Regions from separate parts of the Gynuella sp. genome, predicted to be linked through region 1. Evidence: predicted binding sites of a transcription regulator. Region 1 holds the regulator's gene; each other region holds the start of a gene.

Region 1 (3,161 bases):
GTATATGTCGATCAACAAAATATTACCGGCCTGCCAATGCACGGCAGAGCCAAAAAAGGTATCGGTTATCTGCCTCAGGAAGCCAGTGTATTCAGAAAGCTTAGCGTGGAACATAACCTGATGGCCATTCTGGAGATCCGAAAGGAGCTATCCGGTCAACAACGCAGGCAGGAACTCGAAAAACTGTTGAACGAATTCAATATTCAACATGTTCGCAAAAGTCTCGGAATGGCTTTATCTGGGGGAGAGCGTCGCCGAGTGGAAATCGCCAGAGCTCTGGCTATGGAACCCAAATTCATATTACTGGATGAACCATTTGCCGGGGTTGATCCAATTTCTGTCAGTGACATCAAGGAAATAGTGACACACTTGAAAAATCGCGGTATCGGCGTATTGATTACAGACCATAACGTACGCGAGACATTGGATATCTGTGAACGTGCCTACATAGTAGGTAATGGACATATTATTGCCGAAGGCAACGCAGAACAGATACTAGCCAATCAGAAAGTACGTGAAACCTATCTGGGCGATAATTTCCGCCTGTAAGATATGCAAATTTGAGAACCAATGAGTATATGAAGACTTCTCTACAACTCAAAATGGGTCAACATCTGACCATGACCCCCCAGTTGCAACAGGCCATTAAGCTGTTACAACTGTCCACATTGGATCTGCAACAGGAGATTCAGCAGGCATTGGATTCCAATCCCATGCTCGAAGTTGAAGAGGATAGCGAAGGACATCAGGATAATCATGAAAACGGTGTGTTAAAACACGATACAGCCAAAGAAAACGGCGCAACCGATTTCAGCGAAGCCCCCAAAGAAAACAACGGTAATAATGAAACCGAAGTCCGGGAAATAGACCAGGAATGGGGTGAAAATATCCCTGACGACCTTGCTGTGGACAGCTCCTGGGATGATGTCTATCAACATGCCCCAACGGGTCTGTCAGCTCCTGCATCCGATGATGACAATTTTTACGAAAATCAGAATTCAACCACTGACAGCCTGGAAGAACATTTGCGCTGGCAGCTGAATCTGACACCAATGTCTGACCGGGATCGCGCCATCGCATTTGCCATTCTTGACTGTATCAACGCTGATGGCTATTTAAATACGGATTGGCAAGAGCTGGTCGACTCACTGCAACAGGATATCGGCACAGAGGAAGATCCTCTGGATGTGGAAGAAGTGGATGCAGTATTACACAGACTGCAAATGTTTGATCCGGTAGGAGTATGCAGCCGTGACCTGCGCGACTGTCTGCTGGCACAACTAAAACAGCTACCGGAAACGACCCCGGCACTCAAAGAAACCATTCAACTGGTTGACCAGTATCTCAACCTGCTCGGTAGTAAGGACTACGCTACGATCATGCGTCGTATGAAAATCAAGGAAGATCAACTTAAAGATGTGATTGGCTTGATTCAGCAGCTGAACCCACGTCCGGGGGAACAAATTGCCCCGCTACAACCAGAGTATGTCATTCCTGACGTCATTGTGAGCAAAGACATAGAAAACCAGCGCTGGAAGGTAGAACTAAACCCGGAAATTGCACCCCGCTTAAGAGTCAATGCCAGCTATGCCTCCATGGTTAAGCGCGCAGATAGCAGCGATGACAACACTTACCTTCGTGACAACCTTCAGGAAGCAAGGTGGTTCATCAAGAGCCTGCAAAGCCGTAACGAAACCCTTCTGAAGGTGGCCACCAAAATCGTCGAACACCAACTTGGTTTTTTTGAATATGGTGAAGAAGCCATGAAGCCATTGGTACTGCATGATATTGCCGAAGCTGTGGATATGCATGAGTCCACCATTTCCAGGGTGACTACTCAGAAATATATGCATACTCCGAGAGGCATCTTTGAGCTGAAGTTCTTCTTTTCCAGCCACGTCAGTACCAGCTCAGGGGGAGAGTGCTCCTCTACCGCAATCCGTGCAATCATCAAAAAGCTGGTTGCATCAGAGAACCCTAAAAAGCCGTTGAGTGACAGTAAAATCGCTACGATGCTGGGAGATCAGGGAATTCAGGTAGCACGTAGAACAATCGCAAAATATCGGGAGGCGTTAAATATTCCCCCCTCAAATGAACGTAAACAACTGGTTTAGCTAAACAAGAATACATGTCAATCAGACTGTAAAAAAAAATGTAATGAGTGGTAAGGTCTAGGGAAATTCACTACCCAGATCAAGCATTTATCTACAACACAAGCTATTCTTAACAATAAGCCGGAACGCAGTTCCGGCCCCATAAAGATAAGTGGATGCCAAACATCCAAATAAACTGAGGAGAAGCCTATGCAAATCAATATCAGTGGCCATCACCTGGAAATCACCGATCCTCTCAAAGATTACGTCAAAAACCGTATAGAAAAACTGGAAAAACATCACGATCAGATCAGTAATGTTCAAGTTACCTTGTCTGTCGAAAAGTCCCGACAAAAAGCGGAGGCGCAAATTAATATACCAGGCACACAAATCCATGCAGATGCCACCCATGATGACCTCTACGCTGCTATTGATCTGATGCACGACAAACTTGACCGACAATTGCTGAAACATAAGGAAAAACATGTTAACCGGCAACATGGCCACTAATTTAAAAGCAGGTTTCTTTAATACTCATGCTTAAACAAATCCTACAACCCGGCTACATCTTTACAGATGTGGCCGCTACCAGTAAAAAGAAAGCATTACAGGATATCGCCGAGATGATCAGCCAGCTTGTGCCGGAACTGACATCTGACTATATTTTCGACAACCTGATCGCAAGAGAGCGGCTCGGCAGTACAGGTTTTGGTAATGGTGTTGCCATCCCGCACTGTCGAATCAGTGATTACGACAAAATCATTGGTGCTTTTTTCAGGTTGAAAGATCCAATTGATTTTGACGCTGTTGATAAACGTCCGGTGAATCTTCTGTTTGTGTTATTGGTTCCAGAGGAAGAAAAAACAGCTCACCTTGAGGTCTTGTCTCTGTTATCAGAAAAATTCAGTAATGAAACCATACGCAATAAACTGGCAACAATGAGCAAGGAAGATATCTACCAGTTATTCATCAATTCGTAACAGAACCAAAATTCCAGGGAAATAACTTCTCTCATGCGGAAGTCGCGTCCGGAGAGTTTGCGCGGGAGTTCTGTTGTTAATTGATGCT
Region 2 (3,161 bases), on a different contig from region 1:
ATTCCAATAAAAACAACATTAGGCTTTACAGTTGTTTCTTTAATATTACTGTCACTATTACTAGAAAAACTACCAGCACTTATATAACCAGCATATGGAAGAAAGAAAATGATCAAGAAAAATAAAAATAATATAGACTTTATAAAATTTTCTTTTCTTCGATAAGAAACTAGAAAACTAATACAAGTTATAAATAATAAAATAATTAAAGAGATATGTCCCAGCAGCACATATTTCTTTAACGATTCTAAACCACCGAGTAAAACCGATACTTCAAGATGGGGATAGTGTTCTACACAATAACCGAACAACATGAGATGGATTAACAGGACAACGACGAACGTCGTGAAAGATAAACTTACAGCTGCATTAAATTTCTGTTTTATATATATTCTAAAATATATTGCAACAAAAAAAATCACACTACCGATAACTACAATAATAAACAAATGCGCCAAAAAAAAATACAATATGTCTCTAACTAAAGCGAGATTCCAATACCGGGAGGATAAAATATACTCACCTCTCACAGGGAAAGAGATATTGCGCCACCCGATCACATATGAAAAAAAGACAAATAAACAGCATATAAAACTTGAAAGAACTAGATCCAATGTTCTCACTTTTGAATTCATCAAATTACACCAAAGCACGTCTTTTTCTTTCGAATACAATGTTCAATACTTTTAATCAAAAAAAGAAGGTATTAATACCTTCTTTTTTTTGATTAGGCTATCTTCCTTTGTTTACTATTTTCGTGGAATATACTTCGGATCAATATTGCCAGCAGCAAAAGCCCATAACACAGCACCACTACTATTCTTAGATGGAGTTGCTGTATACGTTTTTCCCGCTATCTCTTTAGGAACACCAGCGGCAGCTGTATCAAAAGTAACTGTTAACACCCCATTACCACCAACCGCAATAGATGCAACATTTCCTAAGCCATGATCTGTTGCCGTACATGAAAGACCTGAATAACCATTTAAGGCAGCGCAGTTAGTAGGCAACGCATCATAACGAGCCGCATACTCACTCACGTCCAATTGAATTGGGCGTAACGCCGCCAGCGAATTACTGGTTTCGGTACGGACAACATAATCACGATATTGAGGAATGGCTACTGCAGCCAGAATACCAATAATCGCAATAACGATCATCAACTCGATTAATGTAAAACCCGATTGAACTCGCTTCATTCTATTTACCCTCGTTTTAATAAATCAATTATGAATAACGATTATACTAAAGCATTATATGTGCCAAACATGAGAACGTTATTTTTGTGGGATTCGCCCCTCTTTTTCTCTTACAGCAAGTGGCTTTCCAGGTCACTATGTGACAAATCCCGCCAATTCAGCTTTCCCTTTCATCAACCAACTAGCCTATTTCTTTGTTACAAGCTAATCTAGCCAAGAAACAACGCATCAATAAATAGAAGCAACATATGGCAGTTTTATTAAATGGCCTGGCCAAGCGGCTTGTAGCCGATGAAATCCTAACAGAAGAAGCCGCCTTAGAAGCGACTGATCAAGCCAAAAAGAAAAAAGTGCAGCTTGTTACACAACTTATAGAGTCAGAGCTAGCGACACCCTTACAAATTGCGCAAACCTGTGCAACTGAGTTTGGCACCCCCTTATTTGATTTGGAGGCATTTGATACAGAGCTTATTAATAAGGACTTGGTTGACAGTAAGCTCATAGTTTCTCATCGAGCATTTCCACTCGTAAAAAGGGGAAATCGGCTGTTTGTTGCCGTGTCTGACCCAACTAATTTAATTGGTTTGGATGAAATTAAGTTTCATACAGGGTTAAGCACCGAGTCTATTCTGGTTGAAGACGATAAGCTTTCTAGGCTTATTGAAAACTTTCTCGATGACGGCGCTGAAGCATTCGAAGGCTTGGATGATGATACCCTCGATAATTTGGAAGTTGCCGAAAACAAAAAAGATGAGAATGAAAATGCTTCTGATGGAACTGATGATGCTCCTGTGGTGCGTTTTATTAATCAGATGCTTCTTTCAGCCATAAAGAAAGGAGCATCAGATCTGCATTTTGAACCATATGAAAAGATATATCGCGTACGTTTTCGAGTAGACGGAATGTTACAGGACATGTCTCATCCACCCGTTACGCTCGGGACCAAAATTGCTGCTCGGCTCAAAGTGATGTCACAACTAGACATTTCAGAGCGGCGAGTTCCTCAAGATGGACGAATAAAGCTCAAAATATCGAAAACAAAGTCAATAGATTTTCGAGTAAATACCTTACCAACCTTGTTTGGAGAAAAAATAGTACTGCGAATTTTAGACTCCAGCAGTGCAAAAATGGGAATTGATGCCCTAGGCTATGAGCCCGATCAGAAAGAGATGTATCTGGAAGCTCTTCAGCGACCACAAGGCATGATTCTGGTAACCGGTCCTACTGGCTCGGGTAAAACTGTCTCTCTCTACACAGGTTTAAATATTCTGAACACTGAAGGAGTTAACATCTCTACCGCTGAAGATCCCGTTGAAATCAACCTAGAAGGAATTAATCAGGTTAACGTCAACAATAGGGTTGGCTTAGATTTCGCGGCTGCGCTGAGATCATTTTTACGGCAAGATCCCGACGTCATAATGGTGGGTGAAATTCGGGACCTGGAAACAGCTTCAATCGCGATTAAAGCTGCACAGACAGGCCATATGGTGCTATCCACACTCCATACTAATAGCGCAGCAGAAACATTGACCCGTATGCTGAATATGGGGGTTCCTTCGTTCAACCTGGCAACAACAGTCAACCTGATCATCGCTCAGCGCCTTGCTAGAAGACTATGCGGTAACTGCAAACAAGCCGCAGATATCCCAGAGGAAACTCTTAAAAAAGAGGGCTTCAGTGACGAAATGCTCAAAAGCAGTAAGATTTACCGCCCGGTAGGTTGCAATCAATGCAACAAAGGTTATAAAGGAAGAGTAGGTATTTATGAAGTTGTTATGATTACTCCTGCCATTTCCAGGATTATCATGGAAGAAGGCAATTCAATTCAATTGAATGAGCAATTCAAGAGAGAAGGCTATAACAACCTGCGTAAATCTGGATTGGTAAAAGTTTGTCAAGGCGTTACTAGCCTTGAGGAAATCAACCGTGTCACCTCGGAAAATTAATCGAGTCAGAAATTAT
Region 3 (3,161 bases), 270 kb from region 1:
CCGTTTTACCCGTTGCCCTGATTAACCATCAAGATCATTAATCTGTACAACGTCCTTCAAACCGACCGAATCACCACCCAACAGATTCAGAGTCACATTACCTCGACTGTCTATCGCCACACTCTCAACCTTGGTACTCATGGAAGTATCAAGAATGGTGTATTGGTCATCGATGTCCGCCGATACTGTGAACGTATAGTTACCTTCATCATGGGCAATGTAATTACCCTCTTCATCCTGCTCCAGATTCATATCTTCGAGGTCAAGAATCTCACCATTGATTTCAAGATAAGCACCATCCCATTTGAACTGCAGCTTGTCGCCAAGATCTGACAACGCAATTTCTTCAACAATCTGTCGGTCTTCGTTCTTAATAGTCAGCACAATGTTAGATGCAGACTCCGGTATATCCGTGATGCCATAAATAATGTCACCATGAACCAGCTGACTCTCATCACGCCCATCCAGCGTCACAGAACTGCCCACCAAACTCGAAGCCTGTAACGCCTGACTGGAGGTATATGCACTCGCCAGATCAGCCATTGAGCCATTCACGTTTTCAATGCCTTCAACCATACTGAACTGTGCCAACTGGGCGACGAACTCAGCATTATCCTGCGGGTCCAGCGGATTCTGGTTATTCAGCTGAGCAATCATTAATTCCAGAAATTCTGTCTTGCCCAGCTCTGTAGAACTGGAATCACTGGATGACGGATCGAGAGCATATTGGTCCAGCACACCATTACGGCCACTGACACCATTCACATTACTCATGACTTATTCTCCCCTATTTACCCATGGTCAAGGTCTTTTGCAGCATGGTTTTAGCGGTGTTAAACACCTCCACATTCACTGCAAAACTCCGTGATGCAGACATCATGTCTGCCATTTCCTCAACTACATTTACGTTGGGGTAGTAGACGTATCCGTTTTCATCTGCCATTGGATGAGTCGGTTCATAGCGGATATCCAGCGGCGCATCTTTTTCAACAATCGCGGCTACCTTGACGCCACTGCCGACATCAGTCTCTAGATCCACCGGGCTGAAGTCACGGTTGATCAACGAATCCTGTAATACCTGAAATACCGGCTTACGCGCACGATAGGTTGTGTCAATACTGCTACTAACGGTTTCGGCATTCGCGAGGTTGCTGGCCGTAGTGTTCAGGCGAACAGACTGAGCCGTCATCCCTGAACCCGAAATATTGATCACATTAGTCAGGGACATGATTACTCTCCTCGAATGGCATTAGTCATGCCGTTAAATTTACGGTTCAGGAATTCGAAACTGGCATTGAATGCCATGGCATTTTTAGTGAACTCTGCATTCTCAACATTGTCATCCACCGTGTTGCCATCGATGGAAGGCTGTGTTGGCCAACGGTACTGAAGGTCATAGTTCTCTTGAACACGACCGCCGATGTGACGATTGTCAGTAGTGTTCATTTCCAGGCTACGCTGTTTTTCCACTTCTCCATTCAACACCGCTTGGAAGTCAAAATCCCTGGCTTTAAACCCTGGGGTGTCCGCATTAGCCAGATTATTTGCCAGCACTTCCGAACGCTCGGCCCGGACCAACAGGGCCTGGGGATGTATACTGAGTGCGTTTTGAAAACTAATTGCGGACATTATTGGACCTTCCATTCTCGAATATGACATTGCTATAAACCTTATAGCAGTGACCGTGCCAAAAAATAGGCCCTTAAAAATCAAGCAGTTACTGAGTTTTAACGAAATTATGAGGAAACCGGCGGCAACCATTTTCCGCAAGCGGCAAGGAGCAGCAGGATACGGAAGGGAACCATTCTGTCGAAACCCAGAACCAACGACACATCCAGCGATATTCAGATCAACGACGGCCTTCGAGTAATCAGCCCCCCATGTCACCATGGGTCAGAAGTTCCTTAATGAAGATAACCAGGAGCAACGGATAGATCTCAATATAACCTGACAAAAACAATGAATATGGAGATCAAGCAAGCAATAACCACAAAAAAAATATGCTTTATTGTTACCACAAAATAACACAAATAATTTTCGTAAGAACTTCTAACCGCAAATATAAAATCCACAACAAAAAAATATTATTTTGCACACTAACAGTTCCAGAAAATAAAACCATGCACCACATTTGTATAAACAATTTTCTCACATAACTATAAAAAATAACGATATTACAAAATAAAAACACAACATCCCCTATAAAACACCTAAAACCTCCATTAAAAGAATATTTTCCTCAACCTTTAGTATGATATCTAAAATGAACGCATGGATATTGCCTTGCCTCATACCAAGCAACACAGAAAAATTTGCCACTGGTGAATTGCACTGCAAGCTAACACTCTGATAACGTAATTATCAGACTAACCAAAAAATCAAAACCAGATAGCTTTTTACCGTACATATCATTTTTATACGGGTGTATTTTTTGATTTTTTAAAAAAATTTAAGCAAAGATATCACTATTGAGCGTCTAGTGTGATAAGGAGTCGTTTTTGATAATGAATTTGTTTTTATGATTATTTTCGTTGTATATATACGGCGTTAATCACTATTAAAAGACGTGCTAACGGAACAATGCATTAGCGGATTCATTGTGTATTTCTATGGCAATAGTGACAGCTTTCAGCCAGCCTTTTTCAGCGAAATGACTTAAGGTCATATAAATCACTTATCAGGATGAGAGATGTGCTGTAAGCCTTTTCAGTTTATCTCACCAAGACCCGACAAACCTTATCAAAAAAGAAAATTGACTGAGGGGAGGTCTACAAGGAATGACTGGGATAGAAGCAATTATCAGAAAAACCATCGACTACGATAACGACATTGTTCCTTCTCTGGATGGAACAGATGTCAATACAGTTGTCGAAGCACTATGTTACCGTGCAATACATAACTGCAAACAAACTGCGTTTGTTCACCTGACCGATGGTGAAGACAACGAAATATTAATTACCTACGAAACCTTATGGGGTAAAGCCCGCAGCATTGCCAACCTGCTGGAACCATATGAACCTGAAGGCAAACGGGTACTGATGCTATTTGAAACCGGTATCCAATATGTGGCTGCCTTATTCGGTATATTTCTGTCAAGAGCGGTGGCCGTTCCATCATTTCCGCCGGTAGGCTCCAGAGCACTGGATCGACTGCATTCGATT
Region 4 (3,161 bases), on a different contig from region 1:
CAGCCAGCCCGGTCGTCACCAGGCCAATCACCGCCGGGGCACTTTTCTGGCAAAGGGTTGCCAGCGCCTGAACAATATTTTCATCCGCGCCCATCACCGTTGAAGTCTGATCCATGGCCGTGGTCTGCAATGGAATGGGTTCACGGAAGTGACGCACAAAAAACACTTTGGCGAAGGCAGTACAGCCCTGCGACCCATGCATCAATGGCATACTGCGGTTCAGGCCAAGAAAGGCCAACGATGCGCCCACCGTTTGACTGGCTTTCAGAGGACTGACCGCCAATGCTTTTTTGCGCTTAATGATCTCGCTCATATCACCCCTCATTGGCTGCCAGAGCAGCCGGTAACGGTAACACTTCGTCATGTCGTGAAGTCTGCCACGGGGGCGCGGATCTGGCCGCCTGCCAGACCGGACTTTCAATCGTCAACGCCAGCTGACGCACCAGTTCCAACATGCCGCGATAACCGGCATAGCCAAACTCACGCTCCTGGTTGATATCCAAAAACGGCACTCTCGCCTTCAGCGCGGTATACATATTGCGACCGCCGGCAATGAGAATATCGGCCTGATAGTCCTTAACGATGCGTAGCAACTCGCGCGGATTGCCATCCTCAATCATCATGGCATCTTCACCCATCAGCTCACGAATTCGTGCCTTGTCCTCCTCGGTGGACTTTTTGGTACCGGTGGCCACCACCACCATGCCGAGATCCTGTAGTGCAGAAATGACCGACCAGGACTTCACCCCGCCGGTATACAGCAGCACCCGCTTGCCACTGAGCCGTGGCCGCCACTCATCCAGCGCCGCATGTATACGCGCCTCCTCCCGCTGGATCAGTGCCTCGGTGCGATCAATCAGCGCCTCATCATTCAACAGCCGGGCAAAATTGCGCAGCGCTTCACTGGTATCCGAAACACCATAAAAACTGCCTTCAAACCATGGCGTGCCATAACTGTCCTGCAACTTGCGGGCAACATTGAGCATGGCCTTGGAACACACCATCATATTCACCTCGGCCCGATGCATCGTCTGCACCTCACGGAACCGGGCGTCACCAGAAAGCGTACACAACACCCGGATCCCCAGTTCATCCAGCAACGGCAGCACATGCCAGAATTCACCGGCAATGTTGTATTCGCCAACCAGATTGACGGAATGAACCGTCACATCCGGTCGAACGGCCGACGCCGGTACCGGATCGGGTTCACGAGTTCCCACCACATGCTTCACCATGGATTCACCGGCAATCCGGTTACCCAGGTTTTTGGTGCCGTAAAAGCCGGCGGCATCCACCGGCACCACTGGAATGCCAAACTGTTCAGACGCCGCCTTGCACACGGCATCGACATCATCTCCAATCAGGGCTGGAATACAGGTGTTATAAACAAAGACCGCCGGCGGCTGATAAGTAGTTACCGCCTGCTTAATGGAATGGAACAAACGCTTTTCACCCCGGCCCATAATCACATCCTGTTCGGTCAGGTCGGTGGTCATGCCGATCCGATACAATGTCGGACCACTGGAACGGGTGCCACGGTTGTCCCACGAACTGCCCGCGCAGGCAATGGAACCATGAACAATATGAGCCACGTCAGCGATCGGCAGCAACGCGATCTGAGCGCCATCAAAAGCACAGCCACCGGCAGACGCGCCCGGTTTGGGCTTCGCACATCCGGACTTGGATTTGTGGTTATGACTACAGGCCGGTTCATCCAGCAGTTCTGCAATCTGTTTGGATTTCATCGCCATGTTTCCACTCTCTCCTGCGTGTCTGTTTTGCTGTTGAAGAGAGATTGCAAACGGCAAGCCATGTGAAAACCGTTGATTTTTCAGGGGATTAGCGTCAAAACGATTGTCTGAAACCCGACAAAAGCAGGTTTTGTCGTAGCTGAAACATTGAAATGTGGGCTTGATGACCAGAGCATCTCATGTTGTCATGAAAACCATTTTTTATGAAACCGGCGACCATCAATCCACAAATAAATCGCCCGGAATGAGCACAGATTGTTTCAGACCGAATGCAGCAATATCCAGAGCAACCAAACACGCCAGGAGCATCTACTTGATTGCCAGGCTCATCAAAAACCGCCACCCCCTAAAACCATCGGACATATCATATGCTTGAGATTCACTACGCGGTGATTCTGGCCGCCGCACTGGTGGCGATCGCCAGCCCCGGCCCGGCTACTCTGGCCATCGCCGGTACCTCCATGAATCAGGGCCGCATTCGTGGACTCACCCTTGCCAGCGGCATTTTGAGCGGCTCTCTGATATGGTCATGCTCGGCAGCTTTTGGCCTGGGCGCAGTGATGTACGCAAACGTCTGGTTGTTTCAGATGCTTCGCTATGTGGGTGCCGGTTACCTGTTGTTTCTGGCACTTAAATCGCTGTTATCCACCCGTCATGGCAACCGCCTGCGGATCGTCGAAAACGCGCCCGTATCGATCCCCCGAACCTATCTCAAGGGCCTGGCCATTCACCTGACCAACCCCAAAGCCATTCTGTTTTTCAGTGCCTTATACGCCATCGGTATTCCTCATAACACCAGCATTGCCGGGTTATGGTCTGTGATCATGGCTGTTGGCGTGCAAAGCAGTTTTGTGTTCATCGGTTATGCCCTACTGTTTTCCACCCGCCGGGCGCAAACCATCTACCTCAGACTGGGCCGATGGTTCGATCTCATATTTGGTATGTTTTTTGGAATAGCAGGTATTAAGGTACTGGTTTCAACCCTGGATTCCTGAGAGAGACAACCAGTGCCATCCTCTTACTCAACGCAGAGAATCTCGTATGGCACACATCATCTTTTTTCAGAAACCTGGCTGCATCAACAACCGCCGGCAATTGCAATGGCTGCAATCATCCGGCCATGAAGTACACACCGAAAACCTGCTGCAACAACAGTGGACCACCGAACGCCTCAAGGCTTTCTTCGGCAACCGGCCAATAGCAGAGTGTTTTAACCAGACAGCCCCAGCGATCAAATCTGGACAACTCACCCCCGAACACCTCAGCGACGAAGACGCATTAGCCGCGATGATCAAAGATCCTATCCTCATAAAACGACCACTCATGGTGATTGACCACACACTTTATATTCAGGGATTTGATCAGCAACAGCTGCATCAACGGATCGGACTGACCACCACCGATACAACC

The links. The regulator sigma-54, encoded in region 1, starts transcription at its own class of promoters, with help from an activator protein. The targets are predictions, from matches to a motif close to TGGCACNNNNNTTGCTNT.
Region 2: a site for sigma-54 is predicted at 1,248-1,265, ahead of ACQY6I_RS01675 (pilin). Genes of this name have one in related genera too.
Region 3: a site for sigma-54 is predicted at 1,673-1,690, ahead of flgB (flagellar basal body rod protein FlgB). Genes of this name have one in related genera too.
Region 4: a site for sigma-54 is predicted at 1,795-1,812, ahead of nifE (nitrogenase iron-molybdenum cofactor biosynthesis protein NifE). Genes of this name have one in related genera too.

Annotation. Positions count from the first base shown of each region.
Region 1 covers NZ_JBNKSF010000035.1:22,572-25,732, forward strand. The annotation lists gene lptB (LPS export ABC transporter ATP-binding protein) at 1-549, shown strand, start outside; gene ACQY6I_RS13275 (RNA polymerase factor sigma-54) at 579-2,114, shown strand; gene hpf (ribosome hibernation-promoting factor, HPF/YfiA family) at 2,304-2,603, shown strand; gene ptsN (PTS IIA-like nitrogen regulatory protein PtsN) at 2,630-3,073, shown strand.
Region 2 covers NZ_JBNKSF010000007.1:138,766-141,926, reverse strand. The annotation lists gene ACQY6I_RS01680 (sulfatase-like hydrolase/transferase) at 1-635, opposite strand, end outside; gene ACQY6I_RS01675 (pilin) at 750-1,199, opposite strand; gene pilB (type IV-A pilus assembly ATPase PilB) at 1,448-3,145, shown strand; gene ACQY6I_RS01665 (type II secretion system F family protein) at 3,160-3,161, shown strand, end outside.
Region 3 covers NZ_JBNKSF010000035.1:295,483-298,643, forward strand. The annotation lists gene ACQY6I_RS14455 (flagellar hook assembly protein FlgD) at 22-774, opposite strand; gene flgC (flagellar basal body rod protein FlgC) at 788-1,228, opposite strand; gene flgB (flagellar basal body rod protein FlgB) at 1,231-1,629, opposite strand; gene ACQY6I_RS14470 (fatty acyl-AMP ligase) at 2,778-3,161, shown strand, end outside.
Region 4 covers NZ_JBNKSF010000002.1:12,091-15,251, reverse strand. The annotation lists gene nifN (nitrogenase iron-molybdenum cofactor biosynthesis protein NifN) at 1-313, opposite strand, end outside; gene nifE (nitrogenase iron-molybdenum cofactor biosynthesis protein NifE) at 315-1,751, opposite strand; gene ACQY6I_RS00065 (LysE family translocator) at 2,120-2,746, shown strand; gene ACQY6I_RS00060 (ArsC/Spx/MgsR family protein) at 2,793-3,161, shown strand, end outside.